Regions from separate parts of the Micromonospora sp. NPDC049662 genome, predicted to be linked through region 3. Evidence: riboswitches for the same ligand, from Rfam matches in the RefSeq annotation. Region 3 holds a riboswitch; each other region holds the start of a gene.
What was found. A riboswitch is a leader RNA that binds a small molecule or an ion and turns the genes downstream of it on or off. The one in region 3 is predicted to bind S-adenosylmethionine.
Positions count from the first base shown of each region.

Region 1: another riboswitch for S-adenosylmethionine. It lies ahead of AB0J36_RS03770 (aminotransferase class V-fold PLP-dependent enzyme); the one in region 3 lies ahead of AB0J36_RS26120 (ABC transporter substrate-binding protein).
Region 2: another riboswitch for S-adenosylmethionine. It lies ahead of AB0J36_RS00920 (hypothetical protein); the one in region 3 lies ahead of AB0J36_RS26120 (ABC transporter substrate-binding protein).

Region 1 is NZ_JBFAOC010000003.1:132,984-137,188, forward strand. Features, by position in the region: gene AB0J36_RS03765 (FUSC family protein) at 1-1,021, shown strand, start outside; gene AB0J36_RS03770 (aminotransferase class V-fold PLP-dependent enzyme) at 1,031-2,275, opposite strand; SAM riboswitch class IV at 2,346-2,466, opposite strand; gene AB0J36_RS03775 (PrsW family intramembrane metalloprotease) at 2,490-3,971, shown strand; gene AB0J36_RS03780 (hypothetical protein) at 4,008-4,175, opposite strand.
Region 2 is NZ_JBFAOC010000001.1:233,111-237,315, forward strand. Features, by position in the region: gene pglX (BREX-2 system adenine-specific DNA-methyltransferase PglX) at 1-1,080, shown strand, start outside; gene AB0J36_RS00915 (hypothetical protein) at 1,301-1,522, shown strand; SAM riboswitch class IV at 1,606-1,726, shown strand; gene AB0J36_RS00920 (hypothetical protein) at 1,755-1,967, shown strand; gene AB0J36_RS00925 (hypothetical protein) at 1,964-2,359, shown strand; gene AB0J36_RS00930 (hypothetical protein) at 2,340-2,480, opposite strand; gene AB0J36_RS00935 (hypothetical protein) at 3,159-3,509, shown strand; gene AB0J36_RS00940 (GIY-YIG nuclease family protein) at 3,469-4,205, opposite strand, start outside.
Region 3 is NZ_JBFAOC010000045.1:30,407-34,611, forward strand. Features, by position in the region: gene AB0J36_RS26110 (amino acid ABC transporter ATP-binding protein) at 1-642, opposite strand, end outside; gene AB0J36_RS26115 (amino acid ABC transporter permease) at 639-1,412, opposite strand; gene AB0J36_RS26120 (ABC transporter substrate-binding protein) at 1,458-2,297, opposite strand; SAM riboswitch class IV at 2,615-2,726, opposite strand; gene AB0J36_RS26125 (amino acid transporter) at 2,813-4,205, opposite strand, start outside.

The DNA of each region.
Region 1 (4,205 bases), on a different contig from region 3:
CTTCGCGCCGATCTCCGCGGTCGGCACCCTGGCCGCGTCGGTGGGTCAGCGGTTCCGCCGGACCGTGGAGCTGATCGTCGGGGTGGGCGTCGGGGTGGCCGTCGGCGATCTGCTGATCTACTTCCTCGGCACCGGCGCGTGGCAGCTCGGTCTGGTGGTCACCGTGGCGATCCTGCTCACCATCTTCGCCGGGGCGAGCGTGGCCATCGTCATCCAGGCGGCGGCCACGGCGGTGCTGATCGTGACGCTGAGCCCGTCCACCCAGAATCTGGAGATCCCCCGCTTCGTCGACGCGTTCCTCGGCGGCGGCGTCGCGTTGCTGGTGACGGCGGTGCTGCTGCCGTTGAACCCGCTCCGGGTGATCAACCGGGCCGCCCGGCCGGCGCTGGACCTGCTCGCGGCGCAGCTCGACGCCACCGCCGACGGCCTGCGCTCCGGGGACCGCGCCACCATCCAGCGGGCGCTGGAACGGCTGCGCAACAACAAGGACGAGCTGGCCACCCTGAGCGAGGCGATCGAGGGCGCCAAGGAGACCGCCACCCTGTCGCCGGCCCGCTGGCACCGCCGGGACGAACTCGTCCACTACGCGGAGGCGGCCGACCCGATCGACCGGGCGATGCGCAACTCCGGCACCCTGATCCGCCGGTCCGTCACCCTGATCGAGGACGACGAGCCGGTGCCCGACCCCATGCCGGACGCGATCGGCCACCTCGCCGAGTCGGTCCGGCTGCTCAAACACGAGTTCGCGGCGGGGGAGGAGCCGCAGAAGGCGCGGGAGCGGTCGCTGCGGGCCGTCAGCGAGGCCGGCCGCGCGTACGGGGAGGGGGTGGGCTTCTCCGGCAGCGTCGTGATCGCCCAGATCCGCACCACGGCCAGTGACCTGCTGGTGGCCTCCGGCATTGAGCAGGAGGAGGCGAACCGCTGCATCCGCACCTCCTTCGGGGACCAGGAGCGGCCGGTGGGTGAGCCCGCCGAGCCGGGCGACGCGCCGAAGCCACCCACCGCCCCGCCAGTCGGCTGAGAACGCGCCTCAGGCCAGCTCGGCGAGCGCCGCAAGGAGCCGGTCCACCTGGGCGGCGGTGCTGCCCAGACCGATGCTGGCACGCAGCGCGGTCGGCGGCAGATCCCTCCGGCCGGTACGCGAGGCAGCCTCGTCGAGCAGCCGCCGGGCCAGCGGGTGGGCGCAGAACAACCCGTCCCGTACGCCGATGTGGTGCTCGGCGGCGAGCCGGGCGGCCACCGTGGCCGAGTCCTGGCCGGCGACCACGAACGACACGATGCCGACCCGGGGCGCGTCCGGGCCGAAGGTCCGCAACTCCACGACGTGCGGCAGGGCCGCGAGGCCGGCGCGGAGCCGGGCCAGCAACGCCTGCTCGCGGGCGGCGAGCGCGACCCGGTCGGCGTCGGTCAACGCCGCGCACACCGCCGCCAGCGCCACCGCGCCGAGCAGGTTGGGGGTGCCGCCCTCGTGCCGGGCCGGACCGGTCGCCCAGGTCACGTCGTGGGTGGCCGGCCCGACGTGGCTGGTGGCCCCGCCACCGGCGAGGTACGGCGGGGCCGCGTCCAGCCAGTCCGCCCGGCCGACGAGCACACCCGCGCCGAACGGGGCGTACAGCTTGTGGCCGGAGACGGCCAGGTAGTCCACGTCGAGCGTGCGCCTGTCGACCGGGACGTGCGGGGCGAGCTGCGCCGCGTCGAGGACGATCCGGGCGCCGTGCCGGTGGGCCACCCGGGCCAGTTCGGCGACCGGCCACAGCTCACCGGTCACGTTGCTCGCCCCGGTCACCGCGACCAGCACCGGCAGCGCGGGGTTGCTGTCGCGGCGCAGTTCGGTCAGCGCGGCGGCGAGATCGCGTACCGCCCCGGCCGGGTTGGCGGGTACCGGCAGGCGTACCGAGCCGCGCGGCCAGGGCAGCAGGTTCGCGTGGTGCTCACCGGCGAAGGTGACCACCGTCGTGCCGGCCGGCAACGACCGGGCCAGCAGGTTGAGCGCGTCCGTGGTGTTGCGGGTGAAGACCACGTGGTCATCGGCGCCCGCGCCGAGGAAGTCGCCGACGGTCTGCCGGGCCCGCTCGTAGGCCAGCGTGCAGCGCCGCGACAGCGCTCCCGCGCCCCGGTGCACGCTGGCGTACCAGGGCAGCAGTTCGGTGACCGCGTCGGCCGCGGCCCGCGCGCACGGCGCGGTGGCCGCGTAGTCGAGGTTGATCTCGCCGGGCACGCCCAGCACGTCGAGCGCCGCCGACGGCGGGGACGCGAGAGCGGGCAGGCTGGGCAGCGAGGGTACGAGGGTGACGGACACGCCGGAACCTCCGGGGTCAGGGACCCCGGGTATGGCATCGGGACGGGGTCCGCGCTTGCCCAGCACGCCGATCGGGCTGGGCCCGGTCATCACCCGGGGCACCCCACCGCGAACTCGACGAGGGTTGCCGGCCAGCAAGCCGGGGCTTGACGCTGGCGCTCGTGACCTGCCGGCAGCATAGCGGCTGTGGATGCGACCGGACCAGCCGGCGGGGGATGGCTACGCTGACCGCATGGCCGACACCCCGCCCGGTGCACCCCTGCCGTCGCCGCCGCACCCGCCCGCGGTTCCGCCCGCCGGCACGTCACCCGGGATGCCGCCGCGCCGCTTCGGCTGGCTGCGGTTCCTGGTGCTGGCCGGGGTGGTGCTGCTCATCGCCGCGTGCGCGGTCTTCATGGTCGTCCGCCTCGGTCAGTCGCTCGGCCTCGACGCGCTGCTCATCGGGGTGGGCGCCGCGATCCTGCCGGTTCCGGTGCTGGTCGCCTGCTTCCTCTGGCTCGACCGGTACGAACCGGAACCCCTGAAATACCTGGTCTTCTGCTTCGCCTGGGGGGCGTTCGTCTCCACCGCCGCCTCGCTGAACGTGAACGAGTTCGCCGCCGGACGATTCGCCGACTGGGGGCTGCCGGACGCGCTGACCGGCGTACTGGTGGCGCCGTTCATCGAGGAGTTGACCAAGGCGCTCGGCCCGATCCTGCTGCTGGTGTTCCGCCGCCGGGAGTGGTCCGGGATCACCGACGGCCTGGTCTACTGCGGGCTCTCCGCGGTCGGCTTCGCCATGGTGGAGAACATCCTCTACCTGGGCGGGTACGGCTACGCGGCCGGTGCCGACCGGTACGGCCCGGCGACCGGCACCCAACAGGTGATCGCCATCTTCATCGTGCGGATCCTCCTGTTCGGGTTCGCCCATCCCCTCTTCACCTCGATGACCGGCGTGGGGCTCGGCGTGGCCTCCCGGAGCGCCGACCGGCGGGTCCGGGTGCTGGCCCCGATCGCCGGCCTGCTGCTCGCGATGATGCTGCACGGCACGTGGAACCTGCTGCCGACGCTCACCCAGGCCACCGGCGAGGCCGTGATCATGCTGTACGGCTTCCTGGGCCTGATGGTGCCGGTGTTCTTCGGCGTGGTCGGGCTGGCCGTGTGGCTGCGCGCCTGGGAAGGGCGGCTCACCGAACGGACGCTGCCGGACTACGTACGCGCCGGCTGGTTGAGCCCACCGGAGGTGGCCGCCCTGAGCAGCCTGGGTCGTCGGCACGCCGCCCGGAGCTGGGCACGCCGCGTCGGCGGCGACGCCGGTGCGCGTGCCATGCGCGGGTACCAGCTCGCTGCGACGCGGCTGGCCCTGCTGCGGGACGGGACGCTGCGCGGTCTGGACCGTAAGCCGTCCGACCGGGAACGGACCGCCGTCGAGGAGCGGCAGCTCCTGGAGGCGATCACCGCGTACCGGTCGTACTTCGTGGGCCGCGACCCGCAGGCCCCGGTCGGTGTCTGGGACGGTAGCCAGTACCACCTGCGCTTTCCGGACGGCACGCAGCGATCGGTGTCCGCGCCCGACGAGCCGGTGGTGCCCATTCCGGTGGTGCTCGCCCCGCCGCCCCCGGTCGGCAACTATCCGCCGCCCGGTTGGCACGGCCTGCGCCCCGCCGCGCCGTGGCCGCCCGGTAACGCCTGAGCGCGGGCGGGCGGTCTCGCGGCGCGGCCGGCGGGGTCAGGTCATCAGGGTGGTGAGGAAGTCGCCGAGTCCCTGGGCCATGGCGATCAACGCCGCCCCGATCCCCTTGAACAACTGCGCCGCGCCGTCCGGCCGGAACGCCATGAAGTAGATCAGGAACGCGACGCTGCCCCAGGTCAGCAGTTTCTTCACGAATACCGGCATCGTCCCTCCCCAGGGCAACGGTCGCCGGCT
Region 2 (4,205 bases), on a different contig from region 3:
CGCATGGTGGCCCTGCAGGAGGAACTGGACTGGAAGGTCTATCTCCGGTATGGCGTAACCGAGGAAGAGGGCCTAGTGGCCCCTGCCTCCGCCGTTCCGCCGCTGGCCTTCGGCGAGCGAGCATTCGAGATCGTCATGGCCCGGCAGATGGTCGCCGGCGAGCTGGACACTGCTTGGTTTGTGCGGCACGGCGCTCTTCCGACCACCGATCTGCCCGCCCACTGGCCAGCGTCCTACCGCGAGGTGGTCGAGCGGCGCATCGACGCGATGCAGCGGGACAGTCGGCTGCGGACTCTGGAGCGGCCGGAGTTCAAACGACGATGGGCCTCCCCCGGCTGGGACGCCATGGCGGCCGGAGCGGTGCGGACCTGGTTGCTCGACAGGTGCGAGACGGCCGAGCTCTGGTACGAGAACGCAGACGGCGCAAGGCGTGCACGACCGCGAACAATCGTGGCGCTAACCGAGCTGTTGGGCAAGGACCCCGCGTTCATCCAGGCCGCTGAACTGTACGCACCAGGCCAACCGCTGGTCGACGTCGTGAGAGACCTGTTCGCGGACGAGGTCGTCCCCCACCTCGCCGCCCTACGTTATCGAGACTCGGGCATCGCCAAGCGCGCTCAGTGGGAGGAGACGTGGCGGCTACAACGGGAACAGGACTTGGGTCTTACTGGGCCGGCCCCGATGCCACCGAAATACAGCAGCGCCGACTTCCTGAAGGTGAGCTACTGGCGACACCGTGGCAAGTACGACGTGCCTGGCGAACGGTTCGTGTCCTATGCGCGCTCGGGAGGCGCCATCAAGGACGCCATGGTGGGGTGGGCCGGCTGGCCCGTCGAGGATCGAGCAATGGTGCTGTCCAGCCTCGCATCAGCCGCGCCGACCCGCGAGGACGGCCTTCCGCTGCTCGCCGGGCTGCTCGAGTTGCTGCCGTGGGTAAAGCAATGGTGTAGCGACCAGCAGTACGAGAGCCACCGCACACTGCTAGACGACTTGATGGTCCGGTGGGACGTCACTGAGGAGGATCTACGCGCTTGGCGTCCCGTGAAATCGAAGCGCGGGCGTCCCCGCAAGCACAGCTGATCGATGTAGCCCAGTCAGGCCATCTGACCATCAGAACCACCCACATGATGATTCTTCCGGCTCCACGCTACCGGGCTCTTCACTGACGGACTGGCCCTCGGTACCGATCTACCCGATCCTGCGGGCGCAGTCGAGCGGGTCAGGAAAATCGTCGTTTCAACGGTCAGCCTGCCTGAGGGGGTCTACCGGTTCGGGGACAGCCCTGCGCCAGTTCCGGCAGGTGCTGACGCACGTACGCGCCTCCGGCGACATCTCCCCCACGGCTCTCGACCTACGTTTCAACATCGGCATACTGCTGGTCTCTGAAGACAAGGCCGCCGAGGCCGCGGACGAGCTGCAACCGCTGCACGACGACCTCTGCGTGGTCTACGGCCCAGACCATGAGCTGACCCGGGAAGTCGCGGAACTGCTTGCCCGGCTCCGACTCGCCACCGACGGATAAATCCGCCATCGCCGTCGGCTCTGGTCTCCTCCGCGTGTTGGCCGGGGTTGCTCCCGGCCTCGATGATCTCTATGCTTCCTGGGCGTCAAGAGTGGTCAGCGTCAAGCCTCCCGGCTTGCTGACCCGGCAACCGCGCCACCCGCGCACGGTGCCTCCGGGAGAAGACCAGGCCGACCGCAAGCTGCGGTACGGCAAGAGCGGGTGCCTCGTGGCACCGGAGAGCGAGTTCACCGTGCCATTCGAAGAGCTGAACCTGGCCGCTTTCGCGGTCTGCCTGACCTGTGGGCACCTCCGCGACGGTGCCCCGCACGAGCAGCGGTGCCGCTGCCAGCCCCGTACGCCGGAGTGGGAGCAGCAGTGGCAGGGCCAGGACATCGCCGGTGACCTCGACCTGTGTGTGTTGTGCGTGCGGAACACTGCGGCTGGGCCACGTCGCCGTTCATGATCGAGTGTCGGCCCAGCGGCAGTGCGGCGCGGTGGCCGTACCGTTCTCCGACGACCTGCGAGACGTGTCGGCAGGTCCCGCAGGCCAGCCACGACCACCGGGTTCGGGTGGTCACCGAGACGGCCACGACCACCGAGGTCGCCGCCTCGCTGGTGGATTCCGCGCGGCGTGGCAACGAGCTACGCGAGTGGCAGCAAGTGGAGTTCGCCCGGCTCGCCGAGCCACTACGCCTGACTGCTTCGAGCGTGCCGCTGGCCGAGTGGCAGCGGCAGTCGCCGCCGTCGCTTGGAGCGAGCGTTGACGCCTTCGACCGCTACGGCGTCATGCCCGTCCCCAACGACCTCAGCAGCCTCCGGCAGGCGCAGAACGAATTCATGGCCGCCGCTCGTTGATCGCCAGCCCAGCCGGCTGCTGTTGGTGGTAACCGATCTCGCCTACAGCAGCCGGCTGGTCGTCGCCCATCGACGGTCCGGTGATAACGGGCAGCTCGGATGCCGCGCTGTTCGATAGCATCCGGCCATGATGGACAGTGACGGGCAGCGACGACGGCTCCCGGTGGTCCAAGCATGACCATCATCAGTGGTTGGCCGGCGCTGACCGTGGCTTTGAGCAACAGAGCCTCGCCAGCGAGATTGTTCATTCAGGAGCGGTTCGGCCGCTGGCAGGACCTGCAGGCACGGTATCGGGAATCCGTGGGCTCCCTTGTCGTGCCTGGGAGCCAGGCGAACCCCGGCACCATCGGTTCGGCCTTCGACTGGATGGTGCGCTTCATGGTGCACCCCCGTCCGGATCTGCGCCTGGCACTGCTCGGCGCGCGCACTCCCCCGCTCCGGCACGCGGTCCACGAACTGGCGCGCACGCTGAATTACTCCCAAAGCGGAGACGTGGGGACCGTCCGGTTCACGGGGCCGGCCGCAGGCAGCGAAGCCGACCATCAAGTCGTTGCCCGGGCCTGCTGGGCGCTGGCGCTCCTCACCGACCTATACCGGGTCGGTCCCACACCCGGATCCCCGTTGATGGCCCTGGCCCCAAGGTCGATCACCGCCGAGAAGCTACTTGAGCTCGCCCCACCCGCGGCCCTCGACGAGCTCCAGGCTCTACGCTCCTTCGCCGAGCGGAGCCTCCTGCCGTCCCCTGTCAGCGCGGCATGGCGCTTGGGCCCTCGGGCCGACCTTCGCCGGGTCATCATTGATGAACGCCGACGCCGACCTGATCGCCGCAGGCCTGCTGCTCGAACTCAAGACGAGCCTCGGCAGCAAGCGCCGCGACGGGACACGGCGGTCATCACTGGAAGCGCCGACCATCATGCAGTTGCTCGGCTACGTACTGCTGGACTTTCCTGACGAGGTCGCCATCGAAGCCGTCGGCGTCTACAACGCCCGCTACGCACACCTGACGACGTGGCGCCTACCGGAACTCCTGGCTGAGTTGGCGGGCAGGCCCGTTGATCTAAGGGAGGAACGTGTGGCCTTCCATCAACTGCTCGCCACGGGCGATCACTTCAGTCCTCGCGTCGGAGACCATCTATGTAGCCCTGGATGAGGGCGGACGCGTCGCGGAAGTCGAGGTCGAAGAACTCGCGGTCCTTGCGCACCCGGTAGGGTGCCAATCGATCGTGCAGCTCAGCCTCTACTGACGGAGCATCCGCGACCACCCACAAGGCGCGCACGCCATACGGGATAACGACGCCTGTCGCCCGGTTGATCTCCTTCACCCGCTCCTCGACGGTCCGCTCGGTGTAGCCGATCTTGAGCATCCGAGGCTGCTCGCGAGTCGACAGCACGTAGATGTAGCCAGCTCCTGGCGTTTCACGCGGCTGTTCCCCGACGAGTCCGGCCAGATGGACCTGCACGTCCGCGTCAGTCAGGAGCGTGAGCTGCTTCGCAGCGGTGGCATCGTCGCCATCCCTGATCGCGGTCCGTAGGCGACCGAGCGCATCACCAGCTTGTAGGCAGCGCTTACGTCCAGGGCGGCCCAACTGTTGCCACACGGTGAACCAGTCCCACTGGTCCTGCCTGTGACAGCGCGAGTAGAGCCCCTTGACTTCCGACAGGGCCTCCAGCAGTGACGGGCTGGACGCACTCTGAGCGTTCTGCAGGTAGTCCAGCACGGCCGCTACCGACTGACGTCGTTTCTGCTGAACATCGGGCTTGACGGGAGCCATCCCGAAGCCCCACTTTTGCACGACCTGCACGCGATGGTCTCGAACTGGAGATGCCACGACCGCCTCCTCCTCCC
Region 3 (4,205 bases):
GTCCATGAAGGCCACGGTGTCGGCGACCTGCCGGGCGAAGCCCATCTCGTGGGTGACCACCACCATGGTCATTCCGGCGGCGGACAGGTCGGCCATCACCCCGAGGACCCCCTTGACCAGCTCCGGGTCGAGCGCCGAGGTGGCCTCGTCGAAGAGCATCACCTCGGGTCGCAGCGCCAGCGCCCGGGCGATCGCCACCCGCTGCTGCTGACCGCCGGAGAGCTGCGCGGGCCGGGCGTCGGCCTTGCCGGCGAGCCCCACCAGCTCCAACTGCGCGCGGGCGACCTGGACCGCCTCGTCCTGGCCGAGCTTGCGCAGTCGGCGCAGCGCCAGCGTGACGTTGCGCAGCACGCTCAGGTGCGGAAAGAGGTTGAACTGCTGGAACACCATGCCGACCCGCTGGCGTAGCGCGTCCGGGTCGTCCCGCAGCACGCTGCGTCCGTCCAGCAGCACGTCGCCGCGGTCGGGTTCGATGAGGCGGTTGAGCGTACGCAGCAGGGTGGACTTGCCCGAACCGGACGGTCCGATCACGCAGGCCGTCGCGCCGCGGGGCACGGTCAGGTCGACGCCGCGCAGCACGCGGTTCGGCCCGAAGGCCAGGTGGACGTCGCGCGCCTGCACGCTCACCGAGGTCGTGGTCATCGCCGGTCTCCCTGCGTCGTGGCGGGCAGCGCCGTGTCGTCGTCCTCGTCGTCCGGCGCGGTGGCCGGGCGGCCGTGGCGCAGCCGCCGGTCGATCCAGTTGACGAGGTGGGTCAGCGGGACGGTCAACGCCAGGTAGAACAGGCCCGCCAGCAGCAGCGCGGATTCGTTCCCGGTGGTGGCCGCGTAGTCCTGCCCGATCCGGAACAGCTCGCGCTGGCTGGCCACCAGGCCGAGGAAGTACACCAGACTGGAGTCCTTGATCAGCGCGATGAGCTGGTTGACCCAGGCGGGCAGCACCCGCCGGATGCCCTGCGGGATGATCACCAGCCGCATCGCGTCGGCCCAGGAGAAGCCGAGCGCCCGGGCGCCCTCCAGTTGGGCGGCCTCCACCGACTGGATGCCGGAGCGGAAGATCTCCCCGATGTACGCGGCGGCGATCAGCGACAGCGCGAGGATGCCCAGCGGGTACGGTTCCGGTCCCCAGACCCGCATGCCCAGCGGCGCCAACCCGACGCCGATCAGCAGGATCGTCGCCGCGGCCGGCAGCCCTCGGAACACGTCCGTGTAGACGCGCGCCGGCCAGCGTAGCCACCGACTGCGGGAGATGCCGGCCACGGCCAGCAGCAGACCCAGCACCGTGCCGAGCAGGGCGGCGGAGACCGCCAGGATCAGCGTGTTGGGCAGCCCGACGGTCAGCATCTCGGGCAACGCCTCGCGCATCGCGTCGACGTCGAAGAACGTTTCCCAGAGGGTGCTCAACGGATCCATCGTTCGCCTCTCCTGCCGCCCTGCTCGCTCGTCACCGCCGGCCGCTCAGGAGGCGGCCGACGCGGACGCCGACGGTTGCGCCGACCCGGACGCGGACGGGGCTGTCGCCTTGCCGCTGCCCGGCTTGAAGTCCGCCGGGATCGGCCGGCCCGGGTAGTACTGCGCCTGCAACCGGCTCCAGGTGCCGTCGGCGATGACCTCGTCGAGGGCCTTGTTCAGCGCCTCGCGCAGCTTGTCGCTGCCCTTGGCGACGGCGTACGCGGTCGGCGCCGGGCTGAGCTGCTTGGCCGCCACGGTGATCTTGCCGTTGCTGTCGGCGGCGGACTTCTCGCCGATCTCGGCCGGTGCGATCCAGGCGTCGGCCGTGCCCGCCTTGAGCTGGTTGATCGCGCCGTTGTAGTCCGGCACGCGGACCGGGTCGAGCTGCTTGCCGGTGGCGTAGTCGTCCTGGACGGTGCCCTGCACCACCACGACACGCTCGCCGGTGAGCTGGTCGAATCCCTTGATCGGCGAGCCGGCCGGCACGTCCAGCCCGAAGTAGCCGAAGTCGTACCCGTTGCCGAAGTCGACGGTCTTCTTGCGCGCCTCGGTGATGGTGATCGAGGAGCTTCCGACGTCGAACTTGTGGTTGTTGACCTGGGAGAGCAGCGCGGAGAAGTCGGTGCCGACGAACTCCACCTTCAGGCCGAGCTTGCCGGCCACGGCGGTCAGCAGGTCGTTGTCGAAGCCGGTGAACTTGCCGTCCGTGAGGTAGACGTTGGGTGGGGCGTCGGTCAGCGTGCCGGCCCGCAGCACACCCGGCTGCGCCAGACCGTACGGGTTCCCGCCGCCACTTTCCGAAGAGTCACCTCCACCCGAGCAAGCACCCAGCAAACCAACGGTCAACAAAGAAACCCCAACAGCAACAAAACGAGAAGAAATACGCATAACTAACTCCAAAGGGATGCGTCGATCCCGTCGATCATGAAGTTATTGCCGCGACACGCCGGTCAGGCGGGCAACAACTTCATGATCGACGCGAAGAAGGGTGGGGCGGGGTGGGGAGGGGTCAGCGCTTTAGGCGGCGGTACACGCCGCGCTGCGCATTCGCATCAGGTCCACGTGGCGGCGCCGGGTCAGGGCCGGCGTACGCCGGACGGCCGGTGGCGTGGGGCTGAGGATGTGCATGCGGTCTCCCGGGTCTTGGTGCTGACCTGGGTGCCAGGCCACGCTTGCACCGACGTCCCGCCGGTGCCTGGTCTTCACCCGGGGCACCCCACCGCGGAGGAGGGTTGCCGGCCAGCGAGCCGGGGCTTCGCGCTGGCACTCATGACCTGCGCCGAGGCTAGCAGCAGCCACCGGTCGGTCGTCCAGCCGATATGACCACCCTCACCGGCCGCGACCCGCGCTCGGCGAGCCGGTCAGCCGGCGTGCACGTGGGGCCGGCGCGTCCGGTCCGGCTCCTGGCGGCGCAGGATCTCCCGGGTGACCGAGACGATCTCGCCCTGCCCGAACGCCAGGTAACGCAGCACGTTGCGGGCCGGGCCGCCCTCGGTCCACTCGAAGTAGATGTGGGGGCGGCGCGTGCTGCGGTCGCGGATCTCCAGCAGCAGCGCGGCCAGCGCGTTCGGCACCGAGGAGCTGGCCAGGCTGAGCACCGGGAAACGGTCGTGCGCCACGCTGCCGCGTACCAGCAACCCCGTCTCGAAGTCCGACGGATCGGTGACCCGGACCTCGACGAAGATCACGTCGCTGTCGTCGGGGAAGTCGTTGTCCGCCATGGTCTGGGCCAGCTTGTCGCGGTACTCCGCGAGGTCGCGGCGCTCCGGCTCGTGCGCGACCAGGCGGATGCGACGTCCGGAGCGCTCGTCGATCATCGCGCTCGCCAGCTCGTCGAGCTGGACGCGGTCGACCCGCAGCTCGAACGCCCGCGACACCCGCGACAGCGCCGACACCAGGATCATCGCGCCGATGAAGCAGGCGGCGATCTTCACGCCGTCGGGCCGCTCTGCCACGTTCGCCACGGTGGTGTAGACGAACGCCACCGTGATGACCCCGAACGCGACCGCGCGACCGCGCTGACGCCGCCGCCGCGCCGCGAGCGTCACGGCCGTCGCCGCCGAGGTGATCAACACCAGAACCCCGGTGGCGTACGCGCCGCCCTGCGCGTCGACGCTGGCGGAGAAAATGATCGTGATGAGGAACGCCACGCCGGTGAACACCAGGACCAGCGGCCGGACCGCGCGAGCCCACGTCGGCGCCATGCCGTAGCGGGGCAGATACCGGGGTACGAGGTTCAGCAGCCCGGCCATCGCGGACGCCCCCGCGAACCAGAGGATCGCGATGGTGGAGAGGTCGTAGACGGTGCCGAACACCCCGCCGAGATGCTGGTGGGCCAGGTAGGCCAGTGCCCGGCCGTTGGCGGCCCCGCCAGGCCGGAAGGCCTCGGGCGGGATCAGCACGGTGGTGGTCACGCTGCTGGTGATCAGGAAGACGCTCATCGTCGCGGCGGCCGTGGTGAGCAGCCGCCGCGCGCCCCGGATGCGGCCCAACGGCCGGTCCTCCGAGTCTTGGCGGTCCCCTCGGATGTGCGGCATCACCGCCACCCCGGTCTCGAAACCGGACAGACCCAGCGCCAGCTTCGGGAACACGAGCAGGGACAGCCCGACCACCAGCAGGGGATCCCCGTGTCCGGTGGTCAGGGCGTTCGTCCAGTCCCCGACCGCGCTCGGGTGGCTCACCACCCGCCACAGCGCGTCGGCGATCACCACCGCGTTCAGCGTCAGGTAGACCGCGACCAGGACGACGGCGATC